Regions from separate parts of the Bacillus sp. DX3.1 genome, predicted to be linked through region 1. Evidence: riboswitches for the same ligand, from Rfam matches in the RefSeq annotation. Region 1 holds a riboswitch; the other holds the start of a gene.
What was found. A riboswitch is a leader RNA that binds a small molecule or an ion and turns the genes downstream of it on or off. The one in region 1 is predicted to bind S-adenosylmethionine.
Positions count from the first base shown of each region.

Region 2: another riboswitch for S-adenosylmethionine. It lies ahead of QRE67_RS14255 (M20 family metallopeptidase); the one in region 1 lies ahead of QRE67_RS19895 (methionine biosynthesis PLP-dependent protein).

Region 1 covers NZ_CP128153.1:3,963,671-3,968,993, forward strand. Annotated here, with positions in the region: gene metH (methionine synthase) at 1-1,293, opposite strand, end outside; gene QRE67_RS19890 (bifunctional homocysteine S-methyltransferase/methylenetetrahydrofolate reductase) at 1,290-3,125, opposite strand; SAM riboswitch class I at 3,196-3,307, opposite strand; SAM riboswitch class I at 3,511-3,623, shown strand; gene QRE67_RS19895 (methionine biosynthesis PLP-dependent protein) at 3,828-4,940, shown strand; gene metC (cystathionine beta-lyase) at 4,937-5,323, shown strand, end outside.
Region 2 covers NZ_CP128153.1:2,896,480-2,901,802, reverse strand. Annotated here, with positions in the region: gene QRE67_RS14270 (GNAT family N-acetyltransferase) at 1-394, opposite strand, end outside; gene QRE67_RS14265 (VOC family protein) at 571-960, opposite strand; gene QRE67_RS14260 (AAA domain-containing protein) at 1,074-3,383, shown strand; SAM riboswitch class I at 3,509-3,613, shown strand; gene QRE67_RS14255 (M20 family metallopeptidase) at 3,705-4,907, shown strand.

The sequences.
Region 1 (5,323 bases):
TTCTAAATTAATAGAGTTAATGACACCCTTACCTTGTATATATGTAAGTGCTTTCTCCATTACATTTTCATCTGTTGAATCTATCATAATTGGAACCTTTAATACTTTCGTTACCTCTGCCAAAAAGTTTTCCATATCTTCTATTTCATCACGATCTGGATCAGCCATACAAATATCAATAATATGAGCATTTTTCTTCACTTGTGTTCTCGCTATTTCAGCCGCTTCTTCAAATTTCCCTTCTGCAATTAATCGTTTAAACTTTCTTGACCCAATAACATTTGTTCTTTCGCCAACGAATAGTGGCCGCATGGAATCATCATATTGCATTGCTTCAAGGCCACTAATCCCATGGCCTTTTCGCACATGATTCACGCGTGGCTGTAATGTTGCAAGTGAAGTTTTGATCGCTCGTATATGATCCGGCGTTGTTCCACAACACCCGCCGACAATATTTACCCAACCTTCTTCTGCAAATAATTTCACTTTTTCGGCAAGTGATTTTGGCGATTCATGATAATGTCCATCTTCATCTGGAAGACCTGCATTTGGATAACATGAAATGTGACACTCCGATAATTCAGAAAGAGAACGAATATGCTCTCGCATAAACTCTGGACCAGTTGCACAGTTCAAACCGACAGATAGTGGCTTCATATGCTCAATTGATAAATAAAATGCCTCAATCGTTTGACCTGCTAAAGTCGTTCCCATCGGTTCAATTGTTCCCGAAATCATAAGCAGCACCGTTTGTTTTGTTTCCGCAAAGGCTTGCTGGATTCCTAAACAAGCAGCCTTCACATTTCGCATATCTTGACTCGTTTCCACAAGCAATACATCCACGCCGCCTCGCAATAACCCTCGCGCTTGTCTCTTATATGCTTCGATTAGCCCATCAAATGTCACCCCACCTGTCACACTAATCGCTTTCGTTGTTGGCCCCATTGCACCGGCGACATATACTTCCTTACTGCTCTCTATCACCGCTTGTTTTGCTAGCAGCGCTGCTATCTCATTCAATTCTTCATCTAAATGAGATAACTCATAGTCGCTTAATACAATATTGGTCGCTCCAAATGTATTTGTCTCAATGATATCCGCACCGGCTTCTATGTATTCTTTATGAATTTGTAAAATGACATCCGGGCGCGTTTTCACTAAATATTCATTACATCCCTCATATTCTTCTCCTCCGAAGTCTTCCGCTACCAAATCTGCTTGCTGAATCATCGTTCCCATCGCACCATCTAAAATTAAAATTTCCTGTTGTAATCTCTCTTGTATTGGTCTCATAGATTTATTCCTTCTTTCGCTTTTTGCTTCTCTCTTACATACCCAGTAAGCTGCTCTGTAATTTCGTATTTTAAAAATGGTGTAATGAGGTAAATCCCGTTAAAGAATTCCATAGCAGCATCGATTAACTCTTGTGAAATACGGATTCCTTCTTCAATTGCCGCCTGCGATGTTTCATGACCCTCCATTCTTGTTCTGATTTCTTCTGGGAGCGTGATTCCGGGAACTTCAAAATGTAAAAAATCGGCATTCCGTTTACTTACTAGTGGCATAATCCCAATAAAAATTGGTTGTTCTAAATGTTTTGTAGCTTCATATACTTCCTCAATTAATGCTGCATCGTAAATTGGCTGTGTCAAAAAATACTCTGCTCCCGCTGCAATTTTTCTCTCCATTCGCTTTACAGCGGCTTTCAAATGTCTCACATTTGGATTAAAAGCTCCTCCAACTGAGAATCGTGTAGCGGGACCAATCGACTTCCCTAAAATAGAACGTCCGTCATTCATTTCTTTAATCATTTTGGTCAATTCAATGGAAGACAAATCATATACTGAAGTCGCTCCAGGGAAATCACCGACGCGTGCTGGATCACCTGTTAAAGCCAACACTTCTTCCATACCTAATGCAGACAACCCAAGTAAATGAGACTGCAGACCAATTACATTATGATCCCGGCATGTTAAGTGCGTCAGCACGGGGATATTATGTTTCGTTAATAATGCGCCCATGGCCATATTAGAAATGCGCGGTGATGCTAAAGAATTATCCGCTAATGTAACAGCGTCTGCCCCAGCTCTTTTTAATGCTCTTGCTCCTTCAAAAAAGCGTTGTGTATCCAGTGTTTTTGGTGGATCTAATTCAACGATAACCGTCGTTTGTTTCTTCGCTTTCTCGGCAAGCGTAACATGATTACCAGCGCGTTTCGTTTGCGTATGAATCACTTGTGGCCGCTGGACAACCTGCTTTTCTGTAACGGGTATTACATTTTCAAGAGCACGTTTCATCCCCTGGATATGTGCGGGTGTTGTTCCACAACACCCTCCCAACAAACGGATACCTTGCTCAATAAACTTTGGTGTCATCTCTTCAAAATACGCTGGACTTCCTTCATATACATAACGCCCTTCTACATAGTTTGGAAGACCTGCATTTGGATAAGCTGACAAATAACCTTTTTTCGGAATCGATATCATTTTGAAAGCTTCCGTCATATGAAGCGGCCCTAATTGACAGTTTAGCCCAACAACATTTGCTCCGTGGTCTAGAAGCTGAGCTAACATTTTATTTACATCATTGCCGTTTTGTGTTGTACCAGCTTCATGAAGAGCAAGCTGTGCAATAATTGGAATGGTTGTTTGTTTCCGCAACACTTTAACAGCATGCAGCAATTCAAACTCATCATAAAATGTTTCTAATAACAGTCCATCAACCTCTCCCTCAAGCAAGGCACCCGCTTGCTCAAGTAGCATAAACTCACGTTCCATATCAGTCGTTGTAACCGCTCCAATATGCTTCATCCCACCAATTGTCCCTAAAATTGCATTTCTATCTGTCACTGCCGATTTTGCAAGTTTAACCGCTTCCTTATTAATTTTGACAACCTGGTTCTCCAAACCATACATGCGCAGTTTAGCTTCATTTGCACCATACGTATTTGTTTGAATGATATCCGCACCAGCAGCCACATATTGTTTGTGAATTGATATAATACGATCTGGATCAGAAAGATTTAACTCTTCAAAACTACTTTGCAAACCATGAGAATGTAACAATGTCCCGACTGCTCCATCACCGATAACAATTCCTTTTGACAATAAATCTAGTAATTTCACCTGTCTCCCTCTTTTCTATCAATATAAAAACCCCCTCTTCGCCTTGAAGAGGGGGACATCATTAATCCTCCTCTTATCATGCAAAACAAGTTGTTTTGCAGGTATTAGCACCGTTTCAAACATTCTGTTTGAAGGTTGCCGGGTTTCACAGGGCCTTTTCCCTCCACCGCTCTCAATAAGAGTTCGTCTTTATTATTTAATTATGTAACTAAAAGGAAATACGTGTACCTTTTAACAATCTTTGTTAATTTTCTCATAAATTTAGCATGAGAGAAAATAAAAGTCAATAATTATAGAGAGAAAATAAAAATTATTTAAAATAAAGTTGCAATTCTCATAACTTTTATTGTAAAGTTAAAAACATAATAAAATTTCATACAAAATATTCTTATCTAGAGAGGTAGAGGGACTGGCCCGTTGACACCTCAGCAACCATTAACGTGACCGTTAATAAGGTGCTAATTCCAGCAAATTGTGAAAAGATTTGACAGATAAGAAGAAGACTATATTCGCATAAAAGCCTTCTTCTTAGAAGGCTTTTTTTATTTTTTCCCCACTAACGGGCAGTAATATCCCACCTAAATCAAAGCAGTTAGGTGGCGGATAAACTGCTCGTTAAAGCCCGATTGATGAGGGCTAATCATCCATGAGGAATACAGCCCCACTGATGAAAGTCTAACTTTATATAAGGAGGAATTATACATGTCAACAATCGAAACAAAACTTGCCCAAATTGGAAACCGGAGTGAAAAAACAACTGGAACAGTTAATCCACCTGTTTACTTTTCAACCGCATATCGGCATGAAGGAATTGGAAAATCCACTGGCTTTGACTATTCAAGAACAGGAAATCCAACACGTCTTCTATTAGAGCATGCCATCACTGATTTAGAACAAGGTAAGCAGGGATATGCCTGTAGTTCTGGAATGGCAGCTGTTCTTCTCGTTCTTTCACTGTTCCGTTCTGGTGATGAGCTTATCGTATCAGAAGACTTATATGGAGGCACCTATCGTCTCTTTTCTGAACATGAAGACAAGTGGAATATTCGATGTAGATACGTAGATACACAATCTATCGAGCAGATAGAACGAGCAATCTCTTCTCAAACAAAAGCTATTTTTATAGAAACACCAACGAATCCGTTGATGCAAGTAACAGACATTGCTGCTGTTGCAGCTGTCGCAAAGCGACACGGTTTACTTCTAATCGTGGATAATACGTTTTATACGCCATATATACAACAGCCACTAACAGAAGGTGCTGATATTGTATTGCACAGTGCAACGAAATATTTAGGTGGTCACAATGATGTTTTAAGCGGACTCGTAATTGCGAAAGGCGAATCTTTATGTGAAGAACTTGCTCACTATCATAATGCTTCCGGTGCTGTTCTCAGTCCATTTGATTCTTGGCTACTCATTCGTGGCATGAAAACATTGGCACTTCGCATGAAACAACACGAGGAAAATGCGAAAAAACTCGTTTCTTATTTAAATAGTGAAGACGGTGTAACCGATGTTTTTTATCCAGGAAGAGGAGGTATGATTTCATTTCGCCTTCGCGATGAAAAGTGGATTGATCCATTCTTACAATCTTTATCCCTTATTACATTTGCAGAAAGTCTTGGCGGAGTCGAGAGCTTAATGACATATCCCGCGACGCAAACGCATGCTGATATACCAGAAGAAGTACGAACAGCACGTGGCGTGTGTAATCGCCTCCTTCGTTTTTCCGTCGGCATTGAAAATGGCGATGATTTAATTCGAGACTTACAACAAGCAATTAAACATGTAAAAGAAGGTGTGAGAATATGAGTTATTCACTAGATACACTCTTACTTCATAACCAATATAAACATGATTCACAAACAGGTGCTGTTAACGTTCCCATCTATAATACATCGACATTTCATCAATTTGATGCAGATACGTTTGGAAAATACGATTATAGTCGATCTGGTAATCCAACACGTGATGCGCTTGAAGACATCATTGCTTTATTAGAAGGTGGATCAAAAGGATTTGCCTTTTCATCTGGAATCGCAGCGATTTCTACGGCCTTTCTACTTCTATCACAAGGAGATCATGTTCTTATTTCAGAAGATGTATACGGAGGAACTTATCGCATTGTAACTGAGGTGCTCTCTCGCTATGGTGTTTCGCATACATTCGTTGACATGACAAATATAGAAGAAGTG
Region 2 (5,323 bases), 1.1 Mb from region 1:
GACTATACACTTCTAACTGAAGGCGGTTAAGTTGTAATACATCGAATGCATAACTTAGTGTTAGTTGAGTAGCTTCTGAGCCATATCCTTTCCCTACTGTATTTAAATTGTGCATAGAAATACGATAAAACGCTTTTTGATTCTCCTTATCTATTTCTAAAATAGCTAAATCTCCAATGACTTCATTTGTTTTACTTAGACAAATAGCGAAATCTACACGTGTTGTATCAGCAATGCATTTTTTAATATGTGCTTCAACTTCTTTAAGTGTAAAACGTTTCGTAGTCCCTGTCATAAAACGGATTTCTTCTATTTCTGTTGAATCAAATACAGATTTCGCGTCTTCTGTACAGAGTAGTCTTAAAAATATTTCATTTCCTTGAATTTTGTTCATAATTTTCTCCATCCTGCTTTGTAGTTGATTGGAAATTTTTGTGATGATTTCGCGTGGAATGTTATAGAAAAAGTTTGAGGTTTTTCTTAATCAGCAATCTTTTTTACTCGTTTCCAATCTTTTCAACCTGTATATTTTCTTTTTAAGACGAGTCACCTACAAACTAAAGATTAACTTCATCGTTCTGTCTCAAAAAACTCCACCCATTCTCCGTCAGGACCAGAGAAGAAAATATAACGTGCTCCATCAGGTAATGTTTCGATTTCCTCTGTTAGAAATGTTACATGTAACTTCTTCAGTCTTTCTATTTCATTTTCTAATGAATCCACCTTGAAGCAAATATGATGTACTTTTCCTTCTGTTGGAAGAGAAGGATTATAACCTTCAATTAATTCAATGATTGTTTCTTGGGATTCTTCTGCACCTAAAAAGGCAAGTTTTAGATTTGGATCAGGATGTCCCATGCGTTTTATAAGTGTTAGGCCAACCACTTCTTCATAAAATGAAATGGAAGTTTCTAAGTTAGCAACCATTAGTCCAACGTGTTCTATTCTTCTTACTGGCATTTCCATTCCTTCTTTCCGTAAATTTCATATGTATCATAATATTGAATATTAAGAAAATAAGCAAGATATAAATCTTATAAACCCGATGTCGTTCTATGATATAGTGAGAAAGTATGTTTGGAGAGACGGAAGGAGACATCAGTATGACTACAACTTTACAAACTCCTTCATTAACAGAAACGATGAAAGAGTGGCATCAAGCGTTAACATATGAAATTACACATTGGAAAACGATAGGTGGCAGTAAGCTATCCATTATAAATGGTCGTTTTTTATATACAGATTATGAGAGTACGGTTTATGTATTTCAGCTTATTTCTGAAGTGAGCTTACCAGACGGTACACCAATTCGTATTGAATTTGATGGTGAGGAAGCAACAGGAGAAGTGCTATCTGTACATGGATTAGAAATCGAATTGAAATTAAATGATTATATACAAGGCGAAATAAGAGAAGCTATTTTATATAGTGAGCCATGGCAGTTATTAGAACAATTGCAAGAGCGTTTGAAAGAAGTAAGAAAAGATAAACAAAAGCGTCAGCGGGTAAAACGTCTTTTGGATGGAAACAGTACGCCAAAGCATATTGAAAAAATGAAGAATCCAAAAAACGAACTTGCGTATCGCTCTTTTTATAATGCGACGACATATGTTTGGGGACCGCCTGGAACAGGGAAGTCCTATAATTTATCACGCATCATTTCTGCGCATTATCAAAAAGGAAAATCAGTGCTTGTGTTAGCACATAGTAATGCAGCGGTAGATGTATTAATGAGTGAAGTGACAAAGCAAATTGAAAAAAAAGAAAAATGGACACCTGGAGAGATTGTCCGTTATGGTTTTAGTCAACATGAGCACATTCGTAACCATGAAACGTTGCTAGCTTCTAGATTAGTTGAAACAACAAATGAATCATGGGGAGAAGAGAGACTGTATTTAGAAGAATTACGTCAAGAACTTCGCCAAAAGATTCTTTCTTATAAAGCGACGGCTTCTGAAAAGAAACGTATGCAGGAAATAGAAGGAGACCTTCGTAAGCAAAAGGCGAAAATCAAGGAAGTAGAAAGAGAATACATTGAGAATGCGAAAGTAATTGGAGCAACGTTATCAAAATGTGCGATTGATTCGCTTATTTATGAAAGAAATTTTGATTTAATCATTGTAGATGAAGTGAGTATGGCCTATGTGCCACAAATTGCGTTAGCAGCTTCACTCGGAAAACGAATCGTTGTATGTGGTGATTTTTTACAATTGCCACCGATTGCTTTAGCAAATCATGAACTTGTTACAAAGTGGTTAAAAGAAGATATGTTTTATCATGCGGGTATTGTTGATTCAGTGAATCATCGTCAGAAGCATCCAAACTTATTTATGCTGCAAGAACAGCGCCGCATGCATCCGGAAATATCAAGTTTTACAAATTCATTTATATACAATAATAGAGTATTTGATCATCCATCTGTTTCCGTTCGAAAAGAGCTTGCAGAGTTGCAGCCTTTTGCGAATGAAGCAACAGCTCTGTTTGATACAAGCTTAATGGGTGCCTATTCTTTAAAAGATGCTTCATCAGGTTCACGTTTTAATATTCTTTCCGGACTCATGGCGATGCAGCTTGTTTTAATAGGTTTGCTGGACGGGATGCCATCTATTGGTGTTGTAACTCCATATCGTGCCCAAGCACGTTTTTTATCAACTTGTATAAGAGAACTGCTGCAAAAAACAAAGTTACAACATGCGCCTGTTTTAGCGGCAACTGTTCATAAGTTCCAAGGATCTGAACGTGATATGATGCTGTTTGATACGGTGGATAGTTATCCAAGCGAGCGCCCTGGTGTATTATTCTTTGATCATAAAAACCATCGCCTTGTAAATGTTGCGGTAACAAGGGCAAGGGGGAAATTTATTCAGCTTTCTGACTGCCAATACATGAGGAAAAACCTTTCTCGAAAGCAAGCATTGTCACAATTAACAGCACATTTACAAAGACAAGGGAATGTATATGATCGAACAACATCACGTCCGTTGTTAGAAAGAAAGTTGACGAAACGCTTGCGCTGGTTTGTACAAATGACGATAGAAGAACCGAAGGCATTATTAAAAGATATTCTTTCGGCAAAACAGAAAATTATTGTATCGCTTCCGAGTACAAGACAAATAGATAAAAGAATTTGGCAGGCGCTAGCACGTACAACAGCACAAGTAACAATTTATAGTGAAGGAACAATCCCTTTAAAAAATGCACAAGTATGTCGGAAGAATAAAGCCATGCCTTTTGTTTTGATCGATGATGAAGTATTGTGGGCAGGTGCCCCGTTAACATCAAACGTAATGTTTGAGGGAACTCCTGAATTTCCTTATATCACTGCAAGATTACAAGCGCCTGAAACAATCGGTGTTTTAAAGGGATTTTTAGATGTGCGATAAAGTGAAACTTTAATACTGCCCGCGAAGAGCGGGATAAAGAGATAGGATACAAATTCCTTGACTTTTAGTTGGAATAAAACTAGAATGAAAATAATTTAATAAAATTTTATGAAAATATATACAATTTCTTATCACGAGAGGTGGAGGGACTGGCCCTATGAAACCTCGGCAGCGGATTCAATATGAATACTGTGCCAATTCCAGCAAGTGCAAGACTTGAGAGATAAGAGAGATGGCGATTTTTTGATATGTACTCAAAAGCCTCTTTCTATCCTTTAGAAAGAGGCTTTTTTATGTGTAAATTGAAGGGGGAATAGAAAAATGGGAACAACGCAAGTAGTGTCACACCGTAATGCAATTGTAGAAAGTATCGAAAGAAACAAAGAAACGTATTTGAAAACAAGTCATGATATTCATGAGAATCCAGAACTCGGCAATCAAGAGTTTTTTGCATCAAGAACGTTAAGTTTGCTATTAGGAAGTGCAGGATTTCAATTGCAGCACAATATCGCTGGACATGAAACGGGATTTATTGCTCGGAAAAGCTCTGGCAAACAAGGACCGGCAATTGCCTTTTTAGCAGAATATGATGCACTGCCTGGATTAGGTCATGCTTGTGGTCATAATTTAATTGGCACAATTAGCGTTGCTGCTGCGATTGCCTTATCAAAAACGATTGAAGAAATTGGAGGAGAAATCGTTGTTTTTGGAACACCGGCAGAAGAAGGTGGCCCGAACGGGAGTGCAAAAGCAAGTTATGTAAAGGCTGGTTTATTTCATAATATTGATGCAGCACTGATGATTCATCCGAACGGAAAAACAGCTACGACAAGTCCATCACTAGCAGTAGACCCACTAGACTTTTATTTTTACGGAAAAACAGCACATGCCGCTGCTGCTCCGGAAGAAGGAATTAATGCGTTAGATGCAATCATTCAGTTATATAACGGAATTAATGCACTTCGTCAGCAACTACCAGCTGATGTGAAAATTCATGGTGTCATTACTGAGGGTGGAAAAGCACCAAATATCATTCCAGATTACGCAGCGGCACGCTTCTTTATTCGGGCAGCGACGCGCGGTAGATGTGCCGAGGTTACAGAAAAAGTACGTAACATTGCAAAAGGAGCAGCATTAGCTACAGGTACAACGGTAAAAATCAATCAATTTCAAAATGAAATTGATGAATTATTAGTAACAAAAACGTTTAATGAAATTGTTGCAGAAGAATTAGAGCAATTTGGTGAAGATGTAAATCGTAAGGAACGAATCGGAATCGGTTCAACGGATGCTGGAAACGTGAGCCAAGTTGTTCCGACTATTCATCCGTATATCAAAATTGGACCTGATGATTTAATCGCACATACAGACGAGTTTCGAGAAGCGGCTCGTTCAGAACTTGGAGATCAAGCTTTGTTTACGGCGGCAAAAGCATTAGCTTGTACAGCATATCGTTTGATTACAGAGGAAGGGACATTGAATAAAATTAAAGAAGAGTTTCGGGAAGCGCAGCGAAATCAATAAAGTGAAATTTTGATCAGTGGGGGTTATCCCTATCGCTATCAAGCTAAGCGTTCCAAAAGATAATATACAACAAAGTTATGTTCGGCCAATATAGCGACAGCAAAAACGTACACGGTATGAAGATGATTGTTCCTGCAAAAGGGAAGAACAGTGCTTATCAAATTGTAATAATTGATGATGTTTTAAACAAGGCAGAATTGGAGGAAATTATGCTTTTAATGATTTGAAACTACCAAGAGTCATCGCAGTAACACAAATGGCTAATACCCCTTCTCGTAACCTTTTAGAAAGGTTACAAATGAAATTGACTCAAACATATCAAAGATTTGGTACTCGACAAGGCGTTTACTCTATTGAGGCAAAACAAAATAGTTAATTTATGAATTATGTAAAAGCTGTTTTCCTCTATAGAAAAC